4 regions of the Streptomyces sp. NPDC126510 genome follow, and region 3 is predicted to be linked to each of the others. Evidence: riboswitches for the same ligand, from Rfam matches in the RefSeq annotation. Region 3 holds a riboswitch; each other region holds the start of a gene.
The links. Region 3 has a riboswitch for cyclic di-AMP ahead of ABTX60_RS15605 (M23 family metallopeptidase). Riboswitches for the same ligand answer to the same signal wherever they lie in the genome.

Region 1 (5,395 bases), on a different contig from region 3:
TCGCGCGTTCCGGCAACTCGGGCAACTCGACCGGTCCGCACCTGCACTTCGAGGTGCGCCCGGGCGGCGGCTCGGCGATCGACCCGCTCCCGTGGCTGCGCAGCCACGGCATCGACCCGACGTAGCCTCGACCCGACGTAACGTCCCGGCAGCCCCCGCCCGCGTCGAGCGTGCGGGGCCCGCCGGTTCACCTCACGGCGCTACAGCTTCTCCACCGGCGCGTACCGCAGCAGCAGCCGCTTCGGCTTGGTCTCGCCGAAGTCGATCGTCGCCTCGGCGTTGCCGCCCGTGCCCTTGACCGCGACGACGGTCCCGAGCCCGAACTGGTCGTGCGTGACGCGGTCCCCGACCGCCAGGGACACCACCGGCTTCTCGGAGGTGCGGCGCGTGGCGAAACCGGAGGCGCCCGACGCCGACGAGCGCGAGCGGGACGACGACAGCGAGGCCGCCACCGCCGAGACCGGCCCGGAGGACGCGGGCGCGGTGGCCCCCGTCCGCTTCCACTCCACGTGGGTCGGCGGGATCTCCTCCAGGAAGCGGGAGGGCGGGTTGTACGACGGCTGGCCCCAGGCGCTGCGCAGCGTGGACCGCGTCAGGTACAGCCGCTCCCGCGCGCGCGTGATGCCGACGTAGGCCAGGCGCCGCTCCTCCTCCAGCTCCTTGGTCTGGCCGAGGGCGCGCATGTGCGGGAAGACGCCGTCCTCCATGCCGGTCAGGAAGACGACCGGGAACTCCAGGCCCTTGGCGGTGTGCAGGGTCATCAGTGTGATGACGCCGTCGCCGTCCTCCTCGTCGGGGATCTGGTCGGAGTCGGCGACCAGGGCAACCTGTTCGAGGAAGTCGGACAGGGAGGCCTGCTCGTCCTCGCCGCGCTCCTGTTCGAACTCCATGGCGACGGCGGCGAGTTCCTGGAGGTTCTCGATCCGGGTCTCGTCCTGCGGGTCGGTGGAGGCCTGGAGCTCGGCGAGGTAGCCGGTGCGCTCCAGGACGGCCTCCAGCACCGTGGCCGGTCCTGCGCCGGACTCGACGATGGTGCGCAGGTCCTCCATCAGCGTGTTGAACCGCTTGACGGCGTTGGTGGAGCGCGCGGCCATGCCGTACGCCTCGTCGACGCGCTTCAGAGCCTGCGGGAAGCTGATCTTCTCCCGCTGCGAGAGGGCGTCGATCATCGCCTCGGCGCGGTCGCCGATGCCCCGCTTGGGGACGTTGAGGATCCGGCGCAGCGGCACCGAGTCCTCGGGGTTGGCCAGGACGCGCAGGTAGGCCAGGACGTCCCGGACCTCCTTGCGCTCGTAGAAGCGGACGCCGCCGACGACCTTGTAGGGCAGGCCGACGCGGATGAAGATCTCTTCGAAGACACGGGACTGGGCGTTGGTGCGGTAGAAGACGGCGACGTCGCCGGCCTTGGCCTCGCCGGCGTCCGTGAGGCGGTCTATCTCTTCGGCGACGAACTGTGCCTCGTCGTGCTCGGTGTCGGCGACGTAGCCGGTGATCCGGGCGCCGGTGCCCGCGTTGGTCCACAGGTTCTTGGGGCGGCGGGACTCGTTGCGCTCGATGACGGCGTTGGCGGCGCTGAGGATCGTCTGGGTGGAGCGGTAGTTCTGCTCCAGCAGGATCGTCGTGGCGTCCGGGTAGTCCTCCTCGAACTGGAGGATGTTGCGGATCGTCGCGCCGCGGAAGGCGTAGATCGACTGGTCGGCGTCACCCACCACGCACAGCTCGGCGGGCGGGATCTCGGCCTCGGGCGGCACGTCGACGGGGTGCTCGGAGGTGCCGACCAGCTCGCGGACCAGGGCGTACTGCGCGTGGTTGGTGTCCTGGTACTCGTCCACCAGGACGTGCCGGAAACGGCGGCGGTAGTGCTCGGCGACGTCCGGGAAGGCGCGCAGGAGATTGACCGTCGTCATGATCAGGTCGTCGAAGTCGAGGGCGTTCGCCTCGCGCAGCCGCGACTGGTACATGGCGTAGGCCTGGGCGAGCGTCTTCTCGAAGCCGTCGGTGGCCTGGGCGGCGAAGTCCTCCTCGTCGATCAGCTCGTTCTTCAGGTTGCTGATCTTGGCGCTGAAGGACTTCGGCGGGAAGCGCTTGGGGTCGAGATCCAGGTCGCGGCAGACCAGGGCCATCAGGCGCTTGGAGTCGGCGGCGTCGTAGATCGAGAAGGACGATGTGAAGCCGAGCTTCTTGCTCTCCCGGCGGAGGATGCGCACGCACGCGCTGTGGAAGGTCATGACCCACATGGCGTTCGCGCGCGGGCCGACGAGCTGCTCGACACGCTCCTTCATCTCGCCGGCGGCCTTGTTGGTGAAGGTGATCGCGAGGATCTGGCCCGGGTGCACGTCCCGCTCGGCGAGCAGGTGGGCGATGCGGTGCGTGAGCACACGGGTCTTGCCGGAGCCGGCGCCGGCCACGATGAGCAGCGGGGAGCCGGAGTGGACGACGGCGGCGCGCTGGTTGTCGTTCAGCCCCTCCAGGAGGGCGGCGGTGTCCACCACCGGGCGGGGGGCTCCGTCCCGGTAGTAGGCGTCCCGGTCCGGGGGCACGTCGAACTTCCCGCCGAACAGATCGTCCGGGATCGGCTCCGGAACGTGATCGTCCTCGGGTGGCGGCGGGGGCTCGTCCGCGGGGCCCCGCTGGGCCTGGAGGTTGGCCAGGAAGCTGTCGTCAAAGAGGCTGCTCATCGCTCTCCGAGTCTAGGGCGCCCCACTGACAGCCCGCCGCCGCCCTGAGAACATCGCCGCGCGCCCGGGGCCCCGCCGACCGCCCGGCGGCGCATTGTCGCCCTCCATGACGGCGCGATCACGCCCTGCTACATGCCCGACAAGTATGGACTTTCCCTGCCCAATCCCCCTTGATCGTTCACTCTCGGCAACGCTCAGGAATAAGGTCACGAAAATGTATCGGGCATATCACCCATCAACCTTCACAGGGACCACACGAGTTGGCTACGGTGCGACCAGGCCGCATGACCCCCACCGGCGAACGTCGCCGGGCCGCGCGGCCTCCGCCGAGTCCGGTGTGCCGCAGCGGCAGCCGGAGCCGGGGACCCAACCGTGAACCTGGGGTGAATCGGCCCGACTCCCTGTGCGGAGAGGCCGTAGGGCAAACCTTCCGAACCACCCGCCCGAACCCGACAGCTAACCCGGTAGGCGGAACGTGGAAGGAGTCGCCTCCCTTGGCGTCGCACCGCAAGTCGCGTCCTACGGGTACGCGCGTGGCAGGCATACGGACCCCCGCCCTCGCAACGGCGGCCCTCACCTCCGTGGCCCTGCTGTCCCAGTCGGCCAACGCCGCCCCCGAGGCCGACGACAAGCCCAGCCTGGAAGAAGTCGAGAAGAAGGTCGACGACCTCTACCGCCAGGCGGGGTCGGCGACCGAGAAGTACAACGCGGCCAAGGAGAAGACGGCGAAGCAGCGCAAACGCGCCGACGCCCTCATCGACGACGTCGCGAAGCGCACCCAGAAGCTCAACGAGGCGCGCGAGGAGCTGGGTTCCTTCGCCTCCGCCCAGTACCGCACCGGTGCCGCCGCCCCGGACACGGCGACGTTCCTGCTCGCGGACACCCCGCAGGACTACTTCGACCAGACCCAGCTGATGGACCGGATGACGGGCCGTCAGAAGGTCGCGGTCGACGATTACATCGCGCAGCAGTCCGAGACGATGGAGAAGCGCCAGGAGGCCACCGAGAGCCTGGAGGCGCTCACCGAGTCGCAGGGCGATCTGAAGACCGCCAAGGCGACCGTCCAGCGCAAGCTCGCCGACGCGCGCGAGCTGATGTCGAAGCTGACCGCCGAGGAGAAGGCCCGGCTCGCGGCGATCGAGAAGGAGAAGCAGGAGGAGGCGGCCCGCAAGGCCGATGAGCTGGCCCGGCAGCAGGCAGCGCAGCAGAAGGCGCAAGAGGAGGCCGCCCGGCAGCAGGACGGCGGGTCCTCCACGTCCGGATCGACGGGGCCGTCGGGCTCCGGCTCGTCCACCTCGACGGCCCCGGCCGACTCCTCGTACGCCACCAAGGCCGACAAGGCGCTCGCCTTCGCCCGCGCCCAGATCGGCAAGCCGTACGTGTGGGGCGCCGTCGGACCCGGCTCCTACGACTGCTCCGGCCTCACCCAGGCCGCCTGGAAGGCCGCGGGCGTCACCCTGCCGCGCACGACCTACGACCAGGTCGACGCCGGCACCACGGTCCCGCTCTCCCAGGCGCAACCCGGTGACCTGGTCTTCTTCTACGACGATGTCACCCACGTCGGGATCTACATCGGCAACGGCATGATGATCCACGCGCCGAAGCCCGGCACGTACGTGCGCGAGGAATCGATCTACTACGACGGCGAGTCGGCGATCCACAGCGTGGTGCGCCCGGCCTGAGTGAAGCCTGAGGGCCGAGAGGCTGAGAACCGAGAGGGCCGAGAGGTCGCGTCACGTTTTTTGAGGGGCACGCGCGCGTGCCCCTCTCCCAACGCGCGCGCCGCTCTCTAGCATCGGCGTCATGTCCGGTCCCTCCCCGTTTGCCGCCTGGTGGGCGACGTATGCGCTGGCGACCGGCATCGTGTCGGCCGGTCTCGACTCGGCGGGGTACGCCGTCCTCTCCCGCATCGCCCTGGCCCTGGCCTGCGCGGCCTGGCTGGCGGCGGCCGCCGGCCTCGTCCAGCGGACGCACGACGAGTGGCGGGTGGAGACCCCGGCCGCGCTCACCACCGTGGCGGCGGCCGCGGTTCTGGGTACCGGCTTCTCCGCGGCCGGGCAGCAGCCCCTGGCCGAGGCGCTGCTGGCGCTCGCCATGGTGCTCTGGGCGGTGCTGCTCACCGCGGAGGCCCAGGGGCGGCGCGGAACGGTGTTCCTGCGCTGCGTGGCCACCGAGGGGATCGCCGTGCTCGGCGCCACGCTCGCCGCGGCCGACGCGGTGGCCTGGCTCGCCCACGCGGCTCTGGTGCTGTTCTGGCTGGGGCTCGCGCTCTACTGCTTCGCCCTGTTCCGCTTCCAGCCCCGGCAAGTGGAGGAGGGGCGCGGGGACCACTGGCTCGCGGCCGGCGCCCTCGCCGTCTCCGCGCTGGCCGGGGCGAGAGTCCTCGGCGCCGACAGCTCGCGCCTGTACCTGTGGAACGAGGAGAACGCCGACACCCTGCGCACGACCACGGTCACGCTGCTGGTGCTCGCGCTGATCGCCTGCGTCGCCCTGCTGCTGGCCGAGCTCTTCTGGCCCCGGCACCACTACGACGTGCGGCGCTGGGCGACCGTGTTCGCCGCGGTCGTGACGGCGACGGCCACCCTCGCGGTCGCCGCCGCCCTCGACGTCCCCTGGCTCGACGTCGCCGGAGAGGTGCTGCTGTGGATCGCGGTGGCCGCCTGGCTCGGGTGCACCGCCTGGGCTCTCGCCTCCGCCCGGGCCGCCGCGCGGCACTC
Region 2 (5,395 bases), on a different contig from region 3:
ACGGGCAGTTCGCCCGTCTTCAGCGCGTCCTTGTACTCGGCCGCGCCCCGCCCCAGGTCGAGCATGGCGACACCGGCGGCGGCCGCCGCCTCGGCCATGCGCAGGTGCAGCACCAGACCCGGCGAGAACTTCGCGAACTCCGGGTCGTAGGCCGGGAACCAGCAGGCCAGCACGGAGGCCGAACGCAGTCCGAAGTGTGCGGCGACGGGCCGCTCACCGGCGTACAGCACGGACAGCGTGCCGCTGCACTCCGGCGCCCGGGTCCGGGCCAGCTGCCCGACGAGCCGCGTGATCCACTCCTGGGCGAACCGGTCCCGGCGGCCGGTCCTGCGGTACTGCGCGGACTTCCACTCCATGAGCGTGCGCAGCGCGGCCGGGTCGCGTTCGTCGAACACGAACCGCAGCTCACCGGCCTGCCGGCCGAGCCTGCGCTCCTTGGCCAGGGTCGTCTTCAGGAACTTCGGCGACTGCGCGCGCAGCACCGACTCGTACGTCTCGTAGCCCTTCTCCACGTCGACGACGTAGGTGGCGTGCTCCTCGGCCGCGTACCGGACGAACAGCCGCTGCTCGGCCTCCAGATTGTCGAAGGCGAAGCTCGACACCGAGCAGGCCTTCAGGAGTTCGCCCGTCTCCACGTCCAGGCCGGGCCGCAGGATCGCGCCCTGCGCGTCCGAGACACCGAGCCCGATCGCCCGGCCCTGTCCCAACGGGCCCCGCTCATAGGGCAGGAAGCCGGACGGCTCCGGACCTTCGTACACCACCGCGATCCGGGCCCCCGGCCTGAACAGGCCGACGGCTTCGGTGAACTCCGGCTCCATGAAAGGGTTGCGCGGTGCGTCCGAGGCGGCGCGCAGCGCACGCCAGCGCTCCCTCTCCCCTTCACCGAGCTCCCCGGGCCCAGCCACACGAATGCGCCCACTGCTCAACCCGACCCCCCGATCAAGTCCCCCCTGGACACTTGGAAGGTACCGCTCTATGCGGCCCCACGGGTAGGTAGCGGAGCATGTTGTTGCCAACTGGTGCAGAGGCCTTCAACCGGGCAATCGGCGTGCGCCGTCCGATGAAACGAAGGGGCGCGCTGTCCGTATTCTCTGATCATGGCCGCACCCATCGCATATTCACTCATCGCCACCGATCTGGACGGGACGCTGCTGCGCGGCGACGACACCCTGTCCGACCGGTCCCTCGCCGCGCTCGCGCGGGTGGCGGACGCCGGTGCCCAGCACCTCGTGGTGACGGGGCGGCCGGCGCCGAGAGTGCGGCCGCTCCTGGACGACCTCGGCTGCACGGGGCTCGCGGTGTGCGGGCAGGGCGCGCAGGTGTACGACGCCGGTGCGGAGCGGCTGCTGTGGTCCATCACCCTGGACCGGGAGCTGGCGGAGACCGCCCTCGGCAAGATCGAGGCCGAGGTGGGGCAGGTCTACGCGGCCGTGGACCAGGACGGGGTGGACGGGCTCACCCTGATCGAGCCGGGCTATCTGATGCCGCATCCGACCCTGCCCGCGGTCCGGGTCGAGCGGCGCGAGCAGCTGTGGGGCGAGCCCATCAGCAAGGTGCTGCTGCGGCACCCCTTCCTGACGGACGACGAGTTGGCGGCGACGGCCCGCTCGGTGGTCGGCTCGCTGGCGACGGTGACGATGTCGGGGCCCGGCACGGTGGAGCTCCAGCCGTGCGGGGTCACCAAGGCGACGGGCCTGGCGCTGGCCGCCGAGCACCTGGGGCTGCGGCCGGCGGACACCATCGCCTTCGGCGACATGCCCAACGACATCCCGATGTTCGACTGGGCCGGTCACGGCGTCGCGATGGCCAACGCCCACCCCGAACTGAAGGCCGTGGCCGACGAGGTCACCCTGTCGAACGAGGACGACGGCATCGCCGTCGTCCTCGAGCGACTGCTGGGCGGGTCGGCTCAGTACGGGCCGTTGACGTTGTCGATCGAGCCGTAGCGGTCGGCCGCGTAGTTGCAGGCCGCCGTGATGTTGGCGACCGGGTCGTACGGGTCGAAGGAGGTGCCGGGCACGTGGTAGGCGGCGAACGTCGGGTCGATCACCTGGAGCAGGCCCTTGGACGGGGTGCCCGCGGCGGCGTTCGAGTCCCAGTTGTTGATCGCCTGGGGGTTGCCGGACGACTCGCGCATGATGTTGCGGTAGATGCCGTCGTAGGAGCCCGGGATGCCCTGCTGCGCCATGATGTCCAGCGACTCGCGGATCCACCCGTCGAGGTTGTCCGCGTAGGTCTTCGCGGACGCCTGGGTGGCCTGGGCGACACCGCCGGCGGGCTTCGCGGCCGGCTTGGCGGGGGCGGACGACTGGGTCGCCGTCTTCTTCGGCGCGACCGACTTGGTGGTCTTCACCTTGAGCTTCAGACCCGGGTGGATCAGCTTCGGGTTGTCGCCGACGGCGGCGCGGTTGTCCTTGTAGAGCTGCTTCCAGCCGCCCCGGACGTCGTACTTGTCCGCGATGCGGGCGAGCGAGTCGCCCTTGGTCACGGTGTACGTGAGGGACTTGGAGGGCTTGGCCGCCTGCGGCACGGACTGTGCGGCGGGGGCGCTCTGGGGTTCGGCGCTCGCGTGCGTGGCTCCGAGGAGCGGAAGGGTGAGTGCGGCTCCACCGGTGCCGACGGCGACGATGCCTCGGGTCAGCGGGTTGGTTCTGGGGCGACGGTGCTTGCCTCGTCCGGCCATGGTGATGTTCCTCTCCGGCGCCTGCGAGGTGAGCTGTCGGGTTCGGGCCGGGAGGTGCCCGGCCGCGTACGGCACCGTGTGCCGTACGCGGCTTCACCCCGAGCCGTGCCGCTGTGCGGACCGGCGACTTACCTGGGTCCCCCGCTCCTGCCACGCGTGAGTGAGTCGGTTATGTGGGGAGTCCGGGCGGCGGCAGGATTAGGCGTCCGCCGGACAGGGCCGGAACGTATGCGAGAGCACATGTCGGGAACAAGCACCTCAGTCACACATTGCGCGGTTGACCTTGGTCGGGGGCGTTTGGGCGGCTTGATCCTTTGCTTGAGCCAAGGCTCAACTGGCTTTCGGGGGAAGGCGGTAGGGGCCGGTGTGGAGTCGGGGCGGAAATGGGGAAGAAGTGATTCAACTCACTGATCACGAGCCTGTGGGGCAATTTCCGCCAAGGGGAATTCATCGACTCATCGCGGCAAATCGTGCATATCTCGCTACCCCTGGGTAAGTCGATAAATATCTGTTCTTATAGGTTGATCGAAAACATAGCGGTCGTGATCGGATACCACCCGGCCTGTAACCACGGGCGCTGGCGGTGATCGAAACGTGACCGGATACGCTGACTCGAGTGAGGGCAGCGACCTATCGACAATCCGCGTAATCACCGGCAGACACAGCAGACAGGAGACCCCTCGTGACCGACGTCGGGCCGTTCGGGCTGAGCGTGCGGGACCAGGCTCTGGAAGCCGACGTCCAGGCCGGATTGACGGCTGTCGAGGAAGGCTTGCTCGAGGCCACCAAGAGTGACGTGCCCTTCATCACGGAGGCCGCCCAGCATCTTGTGCGGGCCGGCGGCAAGCGGTTCCGCCCGCTGCTCGTGATGCTCTCCGCCCGGTTCGGTGACCACCACGCGCCCGGGATCGTGCCGTCGGCCGTCGTCGTGGAGCTGACCCACCTCGCCACGCTCTACCACGACGACGTCATGGACGAGGCCGCCGTGCGCCGCGGTGTCGCGAGTGCGAACACCCGCTGGGGCAACTCCGTCGCGGTCCTCACCGGCGACTTCCTCTTCGCCCGGGCCTCGCACATCCTGGCCGACCTCGGCCCGGAGGCCGTCCGGGTGCAGGCCGAGGCGTTCGAGCGTCTGGTGACCGGCCAGATCCTGGAGACGGCCGGACCGCAGGACGGCCGCGACCCCATCGAGCACTACCTGGACGTGCTGGGCGGCAAGACCGGTTCGCTCATCGCGGTGTCGTGCCGGTTCGGCGCGATGATGTCCGGCGCCGACGAGACCGTCGTGGACGTGCTGACCCAGTACGGCGAGCGGCTCGGCGTCGCCTTCCAGCTCGCGGACGACGTCCTCGACATCGCCTCCGACTCCCACGAGTCCGGCAAGACCCCCGGCACCGACCTGCGCGAGGGCATCCCCACCCTGCCGGTGCTCCGGCTGCGTGAGCGCGCGGCCCGGCTCGGGCTCGCCGAGGACATCGCCCTGTGCGAGCTGCTCGACTCCGACCTCACCGACGACGACCGGCACACCGAGGCCCTTCGCCTGCTGCGCGCCCACCCGGCGCTGGAGCAGGCCCGGCGGGACACCGTCCGCTACGCCCAGGACGCCCGTTCGGCGCTGGCGCCGCTGCCCGAGTGCACCGCGAAGACGGCGCTCCAGGAGCTGTGCGACGCGGTGGTGCACCGGGCCGGCTAGCCCGTCCCTCCCGGCGACCCGGGCCCTACGACCCCTACGGGTCGGGGGAGAAGCCGCCCTCCCGTGTCATACCCCAGCAGTACGCGGAGTTGAGCCCGGGGTCTGACGTATCTCCCTGGCCGATTTGGTCAGATGGTGACCACGGAAAACACCACTCCTCACCTGTTCGGGTGAGAATGGCGGCTCAGGGACGAGTGCGTGGACGACACGGACAGCCGCCGCCGACCATGGAGGTAGGGCACACATGGCACCGTACGCATCCGACGACAGCACGACCGCCGGAGAGGTCGACGAGCAGCGCTCCGGGCGGCGCAAAGCCGCGCGGTACATCGTCCCGGTCACGGTGGTGGGGGTGGCCGCCGCGACGATCGGGCTGGTCCCCGCACTCGCCGACTCCGGTGACCCCGACCTCCCGAAGATCACCGCACAGCAGCTCATCGAGAAGATCGCGAAGTCGGACGTCCAGCAGCTGTCCGGCACGGTGAAGATCAGCACGGACCTCGGCCTGCCGGACCTCGGCGGCCTGGAGTCGGGCCTGATGTCCGGCGCGGCGGGCAACGGCGAGGGCGGCTCCTCCGCCGACCCGTCGGCCAAGCTCACCGAACTGGCCTCCGGCACGCACACCCTGCGCGTCGCCGCCGACGGCCCGGACAAGCAGAAGCTGTCGCTGCTGGAGAACGCCGCCGAGTACAGCGTCATCCACAACGGCAAGGACGTCTGGGGCTACGACAGCAAGTCCAACGAGGTCTACCACGGCACCGCCTCCGAGAGCCCGGAGCGCGGCAAGGACCAGCAGCCGCCGGCCACGCCGAAGGACTTCGCCGAGGAGGCGCTGAAGGCGGTCGACGGCACGACGTCCGTGACCGTGGACGGCACCGCCCAGGTCGCCGGCCGGGATGCCTACAAGCTGGTCGTGAAGCCGAAGCAGTCCGGCTCGACGGTCGGCGCGATCACCGTCGCCGTGGACGCGAAGACCGGCATGCCGCTGAAGTTCACGCTCACCCCGGCGAGCGGCGGCG
Region 3 (5,395 bases):
CCCTGGCGTTCCTGCGGCACCGGGCCCGGCGGGGCAACGCCCGGGCGGACTTCGCCGTGCGGGAGCGGGAACTGCTCGGCGAACTGTGGCGGCGCCGGGAGGTGTCCCGCCCGGCACTGGACCACGCGGCGCGGATCACTGCCCCACCGGTCCCGGTGGTGGCCCCGCCCTGGCCGGTGTACGGGGTGTACGGGTACGGCCACCAGCCGGCGCCGTACCCCGCGTACAACCCGTACCGCTCCTAGGGCCCGCTCAGGCCGAGGCCCCAGCGAGCCACTCGAACCTCGGCCCCTGGAGCACGCTCAGGCCGATGCCCGGGTGAGCCGCTCGACCTCGGTGTCCGAGAGCGTCAGCTGCCCCACGCCGACCAGAGCCGGCAGCTGCTCCACCGTCCGTGCGGAGGCGATCGGCGCCGCGACGGTCGGCTGGGCGGCGAGCCAGGCGAGGGCCACGGTGGCGACGGGAACGTCGTGGACCCCGGCGATCTCGTCGAGGGCGTCGAGAACCCGCCGCCCCCGCTCGGTCTCCAGATGCTTGGCGGCACCGCCCGCCCGGGCGCTCTCGACCGTCGTACCGGGCCGGTACTTGCCCGTGAGGAAGCCGGACGCGAGCGCGTAGTACGGAACGGCCGCGAGGCCGCTGCGCTCGGCGAGGTCCTGGAGCTCGCCCTCGTAGGTCTCGCGGGAGACCAGGTTGTAGTGCGGCTGGAGGGCCACGTACCGGGCGAGCCCCTCGCGGTCGGAGAACTCCAGGGACGCCCGCAGCCGTTCGGCGGAGATGTTGGAGGCGGCGATGTGCCGCACCTTGCCGGCCCTCACGAGCTCGTCCAGCGCGCCGATGATCTCCTCGACGGGCACGTCGGGCTGATCGAAGTGCGTGTAGTAGAGGTCGATGTAATCAGTGCGCAGACGGCGCAGGGAGGCGTCGGCGGCGGCCTTGATGTTGGCGGCGGACAGCCCCTGGAAGTCGGGGTGCTGGCTGACCTTCGTGGCGACGACGACATCGGAGCGGTTGCCGCGCGCGTCGAGCCACTTGCCGAGGATGGTCTCGGACTCCCCGCCCCGGTTGCCGTCCACCCACGCCGAGTAGACGTCGGCGGTGTCGACGAAGTTGCCGCCGGCGGCGGTGTAGGCGTCGAGGACGGCGAACGACTGGTCCTCGTCGGCCGTCCAGCCGAAGACGTTGCCGCCGAGGGCGAGGGGGAAGACCTCGAGGTCGGATGAGCCGAGCTTGCGAAGAGAAGTCATGTCGGGTTTCAACGACCGTACAGGAACACCTCATTCCGCAACGGACGCAAAACTCCCGTAAACACCGCACCGGAAAGCCGGCGGCCCTGACGTCGAGGGGTCGTCGTCAGGGCCGCCGGTGTGTCAACGCGTGCGTACCGCTTACGGGTTCAGTCCCTTGCCCCGCAGCCACGCCATCGGGTCGATGCCGCTCGCGGATCCGCCGGAGTGGACTTCGAGGTGCAGGTGCGCCCCGGTGACGTTGCCGGTGGCGCCCACGCGGCCGATCACGTCGCCGGTGCCGACCTTCTGGCCGACGCTGACGCCGATGGAGGACTGGTGCGCGTACCAGATCTCGGTGCCGTCATCGAGGGTGAGGACGGTCTTGTAGCCGTACGAGCCGTTCCACCCCGCTTCGGTGATGGTGCCGCTGTGCACGGCCTTGATCGGCGTGCCGGTCGGAGCGGCGAAGTCGAGGCCGGTGTGGTAGCCGGAGGACCAGTAGGCACCGGCCTGGCCGAAGCTGGAGGTGATGGTGTACGAGGAGGTCGGCAGCGTGAACTGCTTGGCGAGGGCGGCCAGGCGCTCGGCCTCGGCCTTCTTCTCGGCCTCCTCCTCCGCCTTCTTCTTGGCTTCGGCGGCCTTGGCCTTGGCTTCCTGCTCCGCCTTGGCGACCGCGTCCTTGGCCGCCTTCTCGGCGGCGGCAGCGGCGTCCTCGGCGGCCTTGGTCTCGATCTGTTCCTGCTGGTGCTCGACCTGCGCCATGATCCGGGCACGCAGCGCGTCACCGGCGCCGGCGCGGGCGCCGGACGTGCCCTTCGCGGTGTCCGCGGTGGCGGTGCCGAGGCTGCTGAGCGGGGTGGCGGAACCTTCGGGGGTGTCGTCGTCCGAGATGAGGGAACCCACAGAGGGCAGGTCCGGCACGGAGATGGACACCGGGGGCTTGCCGGTCTGGGCACTGGCCATGCCGCCGGCACCCACGGCGGCTATGACGCCGACGCCCAGGACGGTGGAGCTGCGGGCGAGGCCTCCGCCGCGCTGCTTGGTGACGCGATGCCGGCCGCGGACGGGACGGATGGACTCCTCGGTGGGGTTCCACTCCTGGAACGGGCCCTCGTCGGTGCGCTGACCGCCGTAGCCGAAGGTGTCGGTGTCGCGCTTCGGCGCGTACGGGGCCGTGGGGGCAGGCCGGTTGGACGCCACGTGGGCGTACTCCTTTCCTTCCTTCTCGCCTACCGGGTTAGCTGACGGGTTCGGAGCAGGAAGGTCTCCTACGCGCGTATACCGGCCGTGCTCGCACGGTGGTGTACGCCCGATTCACCCCAAGTGGTGGTTCCCCGGTTCCCTTTCGGGATTCGGCGCGTGCGCACGGAGCCGCCTTCTGTGACGGCTGGGACGACCGCGCTGCGTTATCGAACGTTAATGGAGGCGCGAGGGGTATTCCAGCGATTCCACTTGATCATTAACCTTTTTCGCGCGGACTTACCTGCCATGACCGGCTTAAAACGGGCGAGTTGACCGCCCCGCAAGTGACTGACGAGTATTGACGATGTGTCAGTTGTTATGCGGAACGGGGTGGTTCGCTCACCGACCGTAATGACGTACCGGCACATGCACCGAGGGCCGGAATCCTTTCGGATTCCGGCCCTCGGCCTTCAGTAGCGGGGACAGGATTTGAACCTGCGACCTCTGGGTTATGAGCCCAGCGAGCTACCGAGCTGCTCCACCCCGCGTCGTTGTGTCACCAGTGTACGCCATCCGCGGGACCGCTCGCACACACCCGCCGGTCCGGCCCGCGCTCAGCGCAGCAGGTGGCGGTTCGGGGCCTTGGCCTGCTCCTCGTACTCCGGGAGGACGAGGACCTCCACCCCCTGAGCCGCCAGGAGGCCGCTGCCGTCGGCGTCCGTCACGAAGGTGTCCGGCTCGCGCCAGGCCGTGACGACCCGCCGGACCCCCGCGTCGAGGATCAGCCGGGCGCAGGGTGCGGGGCGGGAGGCACGGCGGGCGCACGGCTCCAGGCTGCTGTACACCGTCGCGCCGGGCAGGCGCGGATCGGCCGGATCGAGCTTCGCGAGGGCCGCCTCCTCCGCGTGCACCACCGGGTCGCCTCCCTCGCGGGAGTGGCCGCGGGCCAGTTCCGTGCCGTCGGCGGCCACCACGACCGCACCCACGCTGAACGCCGTGTCCGACGGCGGACAGCGCTCGGCCAGTTCACAGGCGCGGGCCAGCCAGTGGTGGTCGGCGGCGGCGGGCAGGGAGCCGGCGCCCGGGGCGGTCGGCTCGTAGCGCATCAGGACGACGTCCTCGATCCGCCGTGACTCCAGCAGCCGGAGCCGGCCGCCCTGGTAGCCGCCGGGGCCGAAGAGGCGGGGCGCCCGGGGGTCGCCCACGAAGAGCGGGGCGAGGACCAGCTGGAGTTCGTCGGCGAGACCCTGGGTGAGGAGCTGGGTGTGGATCAGGCCGCCACCCTCGACCATGAGCCGTTCCACGCCCCGGACGTCGTGCAGGTGTGTCAGCAGCCGACGCCAGTCCAGCTCGGTGCCGAGCGGGACCACGTCGGTGGCGAGACCCAGGGCACGGGCGCGTTCGGCTCCCCGGTCGGTCGTGTAGAGGACCTTGTCGCCGCCGGTGTGCCAGAAACGGGCGTCCGGGTCGAGGTCGCCGGATCCACTGACGGTGACCTTGAGGGGGTACTCGGGCTTGCCCGCGGCCGTGCGGGCGGACCGGCGCTGTTCCGAGTTCACCAGCAGGCGCGGGTTGTCGGCACGGATGGTGCCGGCGCCGATCAGGATCGCGTCGACGGAGGCCCGCACCTCGTCGACCCGGACGAAGTCGGCCGGGCTGGACAGGAGCAGGCGGTCGGGCCCGGTGTCGTCCAAGTAGCCGTCGAGGGAGACGGCGGCGGACAGCAGGACGTACGGGTGAGGCATCGACGCTCCGCGGCTGGTCGGGACGGCTGGACGGGACAGGGCTTGGTTCAAGTTTGAAACAAACCTACACTGGCGGCATGACGACTCGCTGGCTCACCCCCGAGGAGCAGCGCGCCTGGCGCGCCTACATGGCCGCCTCGCTGCTCCTGGAGGACGCGATCGACCGGCAGCTCCAGCAGGACGCCGGCATGCCGCACCTTTATTACTCCATCCTGTCCGTCCTGTCGGAGTCCCCCGAGCGGCGACTGCGCATGACCGATCTCGCGGAGCGGCTGAAGATCACGCGCAGCCGGCTGACGTACGCGGTCACACGGCTGGAGAAGGACGGCATGCTGCGGCGCGAGGCCTGCAGGTACGACAAGCGGGGCAGCATCGCGGCGCTGACCGACGAGGGTTTCGCCGTGCTGGAGCGCGCGGCGCCCGGGCATGTCGCGACCGTGCGGAGCTCTCTGTTCGACCGGCTCAGCGAGGAGCAGGTGGGCCAGCTGGAGGAGATCTCCGCGGCGATCGCACAGGGCCTCCAGGAGGACGGGGCGCGGGCGGCGGCGGACGAGGTGCCGTGGCGGCGGAGGTCGTCGACGGCCTGTTCGTGACGAGCGTCACACAAGGCCGGATTGCCGTTGCTTCAAATTTAAAGCACGAGTAGGGTTCCGATCGTGGATCTGCTTCAAATCTGAAGCAGACGGCTGTGCAGCCGAACAGGAAACGGAACCCGGAGGCCCCGCATGCCCGACACCCCCGCCGTCATCGCCACCCCGCGCTCCCGCGTCCGGGTCCCGCTGCGTTTCCACGACGGCTACGAGGCGGACGCCGAGCTCGTCACCTTCCACGGGCTGGCCGACGGCCAGGAGCACGTGGCCGTGGTCCTCGGCGAGCCCGGCCCGGTCCCGCTGGTGCGGCTGCACTCCGAGTGCCTGACCGGGGACGTGTTCGGTTCCGCCCGCTGCGACTGCGGCCCGCAGCTGCGGGAGGCTGTCGAGAGCATCGCCGAGCGCGGCGGAGTGCTGCTCTACCTCCGCCAGGAGGGCCGCGGCATCGGCCTCTACAACAAGCTCGACGCGTACGCCCTGCAGGACCAGGGGCTCGACACGTACGAGGCGAACGCGGCGCTGGGGCTGCCGGAGGACGCCCGTGACTACACGGCGGCGGCCCAGATGCTCCGGGCCCTGGGCATCGGCGAACTGGACCTGCTCTCCAACAACCCCGACAAGGCGGCCCAGTTGCGAGGCCTGGGGGTCG
Region 4 (5,395 bases), on a different contig from region 3:
GCCCGCGTAGACCGCTGCGTCGTCGAGGATCTCCTCGATGCGCAGCAGCTGGTTGTACTTGGCGACGCGCTCGGAGCGGGCGGGGGCGCCGGTCTTGATCTGGCCGCAGTTGGTGGCGACGGCCAGGTCGGCGATGGTGACGTCCTCGGTCTCGCCGGAGCGGTGGGACATCATGCACTTGAAGCCGTTGCGCTGGGCCAGCTCGACGGCGTCCAGGGTCTCGGTGAGCGAACCGATCTGGTTGACCTTGACCAGGAGCGCGTTGGCCGCGCCCTCCTCGATGCCGCGGGCCAGGCGCTCGGGGTTGGTGACGAACAGGTCGTCGCCGACGAGCTGGACCTTGTCACCGAGCCTGTCGGTGATGGTCTTCCAGCCCTCCCAGTCGTCCTCGAACAGCGGGTCCTCGATGGAGACGAGCGGGTACGCGTCGACGAGCTCCGCGTAGTACTCGGTCATCTCGGCCGCCGAGCGGTCCTTGCCCTCGAAGGTGTAGACGCCGTCCTTGTAGAACTCGGAGGCGGCGACGTCGAGCGCCAGGGCGATCTGCTCGCCGGGGGTGTAGCCGGCTTCCTTGATCGCCTCGAGGATGAGGTCGAGGGCCTCGCGGTTGGAGCCGAGGTTCGGGGCGAAGCCGCCCTCGTCGCCGAGGCCGGTGGCCAGGCCCTTGCTCTTCAGGACCTTCTTCAGGGTGTGGTAGACCTCGGCGCCCCAGCGCAGGGCCTCGGAGAAGGACTCCGCGCCGATCGGGGCGATCATGAACTCCTGGATGTCCACGTTGGAGTCGGCGTGCGAGCCGCCGTTCAGGATGTTCATCATCGGCACCGGCAGCAGGTGCGCGTTGGGGCCGCCCAGGTAGCGGAAGAGGGGGAGGTCGCTGGCCTCGGAGGCGGCGTGGGCGACGGCGAGGGAGACGCCGAGGATGGCGTTGGCGCCGAGCGAGCCCTTGTTGTCGGTGGCGTCCAGGTCGAACATGGCCTGGTCGATCAGGCGCTGCTCGGTGGCGTCGTAGCCGACCAGCTCCGGGCCGATCTGCTCGATGACCGCGAGGACGGCCTTCTCCACACCCTTGCCGAGGTAGCGGTTCGAGTCGCCGTCGCGGAGCTCGATGGCCTCGAAGGCGCCCGTGGAGGCGCCGGACGGGACGGCGGCACGACCGGTGCTGCCGTCGTCGAGGCCGACCTCGACCTCGACCGTGGGGTTGCCTCGGGAGTCCAGGATTTCCCGGGCTACGACGACGTCGATGGACGGCACGAGCATCTCCTTCTTCATGTGACGCGGTGACGCGGGTCGCGCGGACCCGGCGAGGTGCGGGCCCGGTGGCTCGCGACATGAGCCTAACCGGCTCGGGGCGATCGGCCACCGGGTCGCCCACCCCATGGACAGAACCGAGCGTAAATTGTTTCCGAACGGAACAAAGACGGTTGCAGAAAAAACCCCGCCCCGGCGCGTACGGGGGATGACGCACCGGGGCGGGGAGTCCGAGGACCCTGGACGGGTCCGGCGGTGGGCCGCTGCTTACTTCAGGTGCAGCTGCTGGCCCGGGTAGATGAGGTCGGCGTCCTCGACGATGTCCTTGTTCAGCTGGAAGAGCTTCTCCCAGCCGCCCTTGACCTTCTTGTCCGCGGCGATCGAGCCGAGGGTGTCACCCTTGACGACCTTGTACTCGCCGTCGCCCTTCTCGACCTTCTTGCCGGTCGGGGTGGTGACGGTCTTCTTGGCCGCCGGGCGCTCGTCGGAGCGGGAGGCCGGCTGCTGCTCGGTCTGGCGGGTCTCGGTGCTCTGCTGGCTCTGCGAGGAGCTGCCGGAGTCGCTGGAGGAGCCGCCGGTGGAGGCACCCGACAGGCCCTTGCCGCAGACCGGCCAGGCGCCCTTGCCCTGGCTCGCCAGGACCTTCTCGGCGACCTGGATCTGCTGGTCCTTGCTGGCCTTGTCGGCGGTCGAGGCGTACTGGGTGCCGCCGTACGCGGACCAGGTGGAGGCGGAGAACTGCAGACCGCCGTAGTAGCCGTTGCCGGTGTTGATGGACCAGTTGCCGCCGGACTCGCACTGGGCGACCGCGTCCCACTCGGAGGTGGTGGCGGCGGAGGCGTTGCCGACCGCCATCAGCGGGGCGGCGACGGCGGCACCGGTGACGCCGGCGATGGCGATGGCGCGGCTGGCCTTGGACGGACGGCGGTGCGTGCCCTTGCCGGAAAACAGCATGGAGAGATCCCCTCACCGACGCCTGCGAGGTGAGCTGTCGGGTTCGGGCCGGTTGAGTTGCCCGGCCGCGTCCCTCACGGGACGCGGCTTCACCCCAAGCCCTTCCGGCACAACCGGCCGGTCGGGCACCTACCTTGGGTCCCCCGCTCCTGCCTACGGCGCTTGACGCGACGACTGTTCCCGTACGGCCGCTGGCAGGATTCGGCGTTGCGGCAGCCGGGGCTCGCGGTGGCGAGCGGTCACGACCGTAGACACGAGATCCACAGAATTTCAAAGACGATCAGGGCTTCTGAGATCTATCTCTCACGGCCCCCAAACGGGACATCAGCCACTAAAGGGGGCGCGAACTCACCCGGTTTCGAGGTGACTTCGGCCGTCGTTTCCGCACTGCCCGAACAGCTACTTCTCGTCCGCTTCGCCCTCGACCGCGAGCGCCTGACCGGGGTGGATGAGGTTCGGGTCGGCGCCGACCTCCTTCTCGTTGCCCTCGTAGAGCGCGTGCCATCCGCCGCTGACCCGAAGGGCGTCGGCGATGGACCAGAGGCTGTCGCCGATGCCCACGATGTAGGCGCCTTCGGACGCGTCGCCGGAACTCTCTTCGGCGGGCGCGGAGTGACGCCCCGTGGACTTCTCCGCAGAGTCGCTGTCCGGCGCGCCGGTTTCGTCGGCGCTGGGGCCGCGATGGCGGCCGGAGCCGGTGTCGGCCGGCCGCGAGGAGTCGTCGCCCTGCTGGGAGTTGTCGGCTTTGTCACTCTTGGAGGTGTCCGAGGAGGAGTCCCCGGACTGACGCTCCTGTGACGAGCCGGTCGATTCGGGCGACTTGTCCGGCTTGGCCGTTTCATCCTTCGAGGCGGACGACGCGTCAGGCGACGAGGAGGGAGAAGAGGAAGGACTGTCCGAGGGGGACGAGCCGAGCGAGTCGAGCAGGCCGGGCGAGTCCACCTCACCGGACGAGTCGGACGCATCGGACGAACCGGAATCCGACCCCTTGCCCTGCTCGAGGCCGGAGAGCAGTCCGCAGGTGCGCCACGCGCCGACTCCCTGGTCGGCGAGGATTCTCTCGGCCACGGCTATCTGCTGGGAGCGGCTGGCCAGGTCGGCGCTCGCGGCGTAGTCGAGACCGCCGTGACTCTCCCAGTCCTCCTGGGACAACTGCAGGCCGCCGTAGTAGCCGTTGCCGCTGTTCTCGCTCCACGCGCCGCCGGTCTCGCAGTCCGCGACCCGGTCCCAGGTCGTGCCGTCGGCCGCACTGGCACCCGAGGCCCCGAGGAGCGGGATCGCGATGGCGGAGCCGGTCACTCCGGCCGCGACGAGGAGAGCCGGAGCCTGGCGGGGGCGACGGTGCCGACCGTTCCCGGAGAGCATACGGAGACCTTTCACGCGACAGCAGTGACCTACGCGGCGTGAATCCCTCCGCGTTGATGGGTGAACGTATCGGCAGACGATCACTTGTCACAAGTTCATGCCGCGCAGATCACGTGAAGATCACAGGTCTGATGTTTCGTCACCTTCGGCCGGGGCTACCGGCGCGAACTCCACCGGCAGCGTGCGCAGCCCGCGCATGATGAGGCCGCCGCGCCATCTCAGCTCGGCCGGATCGGCGGCGAGCCGCAGGTCCGGGAGGCGGGTGAGGAGGGTGGCGAGCGCGGTCTGGCCCTCCAGCCGGGCGAGCGGGGCGCCGAGGCAGTAGTGGATGCCGTGGCCGTACCCGAGGTGCTGGTTGTCGCGGCGGGAGAGGTCCAGTGCGTCCGGATCGGCGAACCGCTCCGGGTCCCGGTCCGCGGCGGCCAGCACGACGAGGACGGGGTCGCCCGCCTCGATGCGCTGCCCGCCGAGGGTGAGTGACTGCGTGGCGAAACGCCAGGTGGCGAGTTCGACGGGGCCGTCGTAGCGGAGGAGTTCCTCGACGCCCGTCTCCAGGAGGCCGCTCTCCCCGGCGGCGAGGGACGCCTGGAGCCGGGCACGCTGTCCGGGGTGGGTGAGCAGGGCGTAGGTGCCGTTTCCGATCAGGTTGACGGTGGTCTCGAAACCGGCGAACAGCAGGATGAAGGCCATGGCCGCCGCCTCGTTCTCGGTGAGGTGCTCACCGTGGTCCGAGGCGCGGATCAGGCCGGAGATGAGGTCCTCGCCGAGGGCGGGTTCGGCGGGCAGCGCCTCGCGCTTGCGGTGGATGAGGTCGGCCAGGTAGCCGCGCATCTTCTTCACCGACCGCGCCACACCGCCCCTGGGGCCGCCCTGGTGACGGATCATCATGCCCGCCCAGTCGCGGAAGTCGTCCTGGTCCTCGCGCGGGACGCCGAGCAGGTCGCAGATGGCGTAGATGGGGAGCGGGAAGGCGAACTCGTGGATCAGGTCGGCGGATCCCTTCGCCGCGAAGCCGTCGATCAGCGTGTCGGTGAGCTCCTGCACGCGCGGCGCGAACTCGGCGACCCGGCGGGGTGTGAACGCCTTGGACACCAGCCGCCGCAGCCGGGTGTGGTCCGGCGGGTCGATGTTCAGCAGATGCGTCATCAACTCGGCCTTGCGCTCGCCGGGGATGCCCGTCTTCCCCTTGGCGTGCGCCGGTTCGTCGTGATGCGCCGGGTTCTTGGAGAGCCGGTGGTCGGCGAGCGTCTGCTTGGCGTCGGCGTACCGCGTGACCAGCCAGGCCTCCACACCGCTCGGGAGCCGCGTCTTGTGGACGGGGCTGTGCTCGCGGAGCCAGGCGTAGGCGGGGTAGGGGTTGCTCGCGAACTCCCAGGTGAAGAGGTCGGGAGCGGTCGCGGCTGAGCTGGGCTGGGGCTGGTCGGTCACTCCTCGACCGTATCCGGCTTCCGGCAGCGGCCCGCCACCGTCACCCTCGGCTGAGGGGCTGGCGCGGCCCGGCTGAGCGAGCCGCGGCCTCACCCGCCCCTCGGCTGCTCGGCTGAGCGGCCTCCGTAGCGCTCCCCGCTCCGGGCTGCTCAGCCCTCGGCGTCCCTGATCGCGTCCCGGTACGCGCGGGCCGCCGCTCTGAGGGCCGCCTCCGGGTCTACGCCTTCCGACTCGGCTCGGACGGCCAGGGCCAGCAGCTCGTAGCCGATGCCCTCGACGGGCGGGAGCGGTATCTCCAGGTGCGCTGTGCGGACGCGGGAGGCCAGCTTGGCGGCGAGGGCCAGGCCGGGCTGGCCGAGCGGGATGCCCTCGGTGATCGAGGTGCGCTGCTTCTCTACCG

Region 1: it holds a riboswitch for cyclic di-AMP, as region 3 does, so the genes downstream of both, ABTX60_RS36440 (C40 family peptidase) here and ABTX60_RS15605 (M23 family metallopeptidase) in region 3, are expected to answer to the same signal.
Region 2: it holds a riboswitch for cyclic di-AMP, as region 3 does, so the genes downstream of both, ABTX60_RS23025 (transglycosylase SLT domain-containing protein) here and ABTX60_RS15605 (M23 family metallopeptidase) in region 3, are expected to answer to the same signal.
Region 4: it holds a riboswitch for cyclic di-AMP, as region 3 does, so the genes downstream of both, ABTX60_RS12955 (transglycosylase family protein) here and ABTX60_RS15605 (M23 family metallopeptidase) in region 3, are expected to answer to the same signal.

What each region holds. Positions count from the first base shown of each region.
Region 1 covers NZ_JBEORR010000038.1:16,240-21,634, forward strand. Annotated here, with positions in the region: gene ABTX60_RS36430 (M23 family metallopeptidase) at 1-125, shown strand, start outside; gene pcrA (DNA helicase PcrA) at 201-2,678, opposite strand; cyclic di-AMP (ydaO/yuaA leader) riboswitch at 2,993-3,164, shown strand; gene ABTX60_RS36440 (C40 family peptidase) at 3,173-4,360, shown strand; gene ABTX60_RS36445 (SLAC1 family transporter) at 4,482-5,395, shown strand, end outside.
Region 2 covers NZ_JBEORR010000016.1:2,608-8,002, reverse strand. Annotated here, with positions in the region: gene ABTX60_RS23035 (GNAT family N-acetyltransferase) at 1-911, opposite strand, end outside; gene ABTX60_RS23030 (HAD family hydrolase) at 1,098-1,946, shown strand; gene ABTX60_RS23025 (transglycosylase SLT domain-containing protein) at 1,910-2,683, opposite strand; cyclic di-AMP (ydaO/yuaA leader) riboswitch at 2,687-2,856, opposite strand; gene ABTX60_RS23020 (polyprenyl synthetase family protein) at 3,366-4,376, shown strand; gene ABTX60_RS23015 (LolA family protein) at 4,621-5,395, shown strand, end outside.
Region 3 covers NZ_JBEORR010000009.1:298,466-303,860, reverse strand. Annotated here, with positions in the region: gene ABTX60_RS15615 (PrsW family intramembrane metalloprotease) at 1-245, shown strand, start outside; gene ABTX60_RS15610 (aldo/keto reductase) at 303-1,247, opposite strand; gene ABTX60_RS15605 (M23 family metallopeptidase) at 1,389-2,429, opposite strand; cyclic di-AMP (ydaO/yuaA leader) riboswitch at 2,441-2,597, opposite strand; tRNA gene ABTX60_RS15600 (tRNA-Met) at 2,886-2,959, opposite strand; gene ABTX60_RS15595 (dihydrofolate reductase family protein) at 3,026-4,156, opposite strand; gene ABTX60_RS15590 (MarR family winged helix-turn-helix transcriptional regulator) at 4,234-4,749, shown strand; gene ABTX60_RS15585 (GTP cyclohydrolase II) at 4,882-5,395, shown strand, end outside.
Region 4 covers NZ_JBEORR010000008.1:94,111-99,505, forward strand. Annotated here, with positions in the region: gene eno (phosphopyruvate hydratase) at 1-1,251, opposite strand, end outside; gene ABTX60_RS12955 (transglycosylase family protein) at 1,516-2,202, opposite strand; cyclic di-AMP (ydaO/yuaA leader) riboswitch at 2,207-2,373, opposite strand; gene ABTX60_RS12960 (transglycosylase family protein) at 2,602-3,567, opposite strand; gene ABTX60_RS12965 (cytochrome P450 family protein) at 3,688-4,995, opposite strand; gene ABTX60_RS12970 (nucleoside triphosphate pyrophosphohydrolase) at 5,145-5,395, opposite strand, start outside.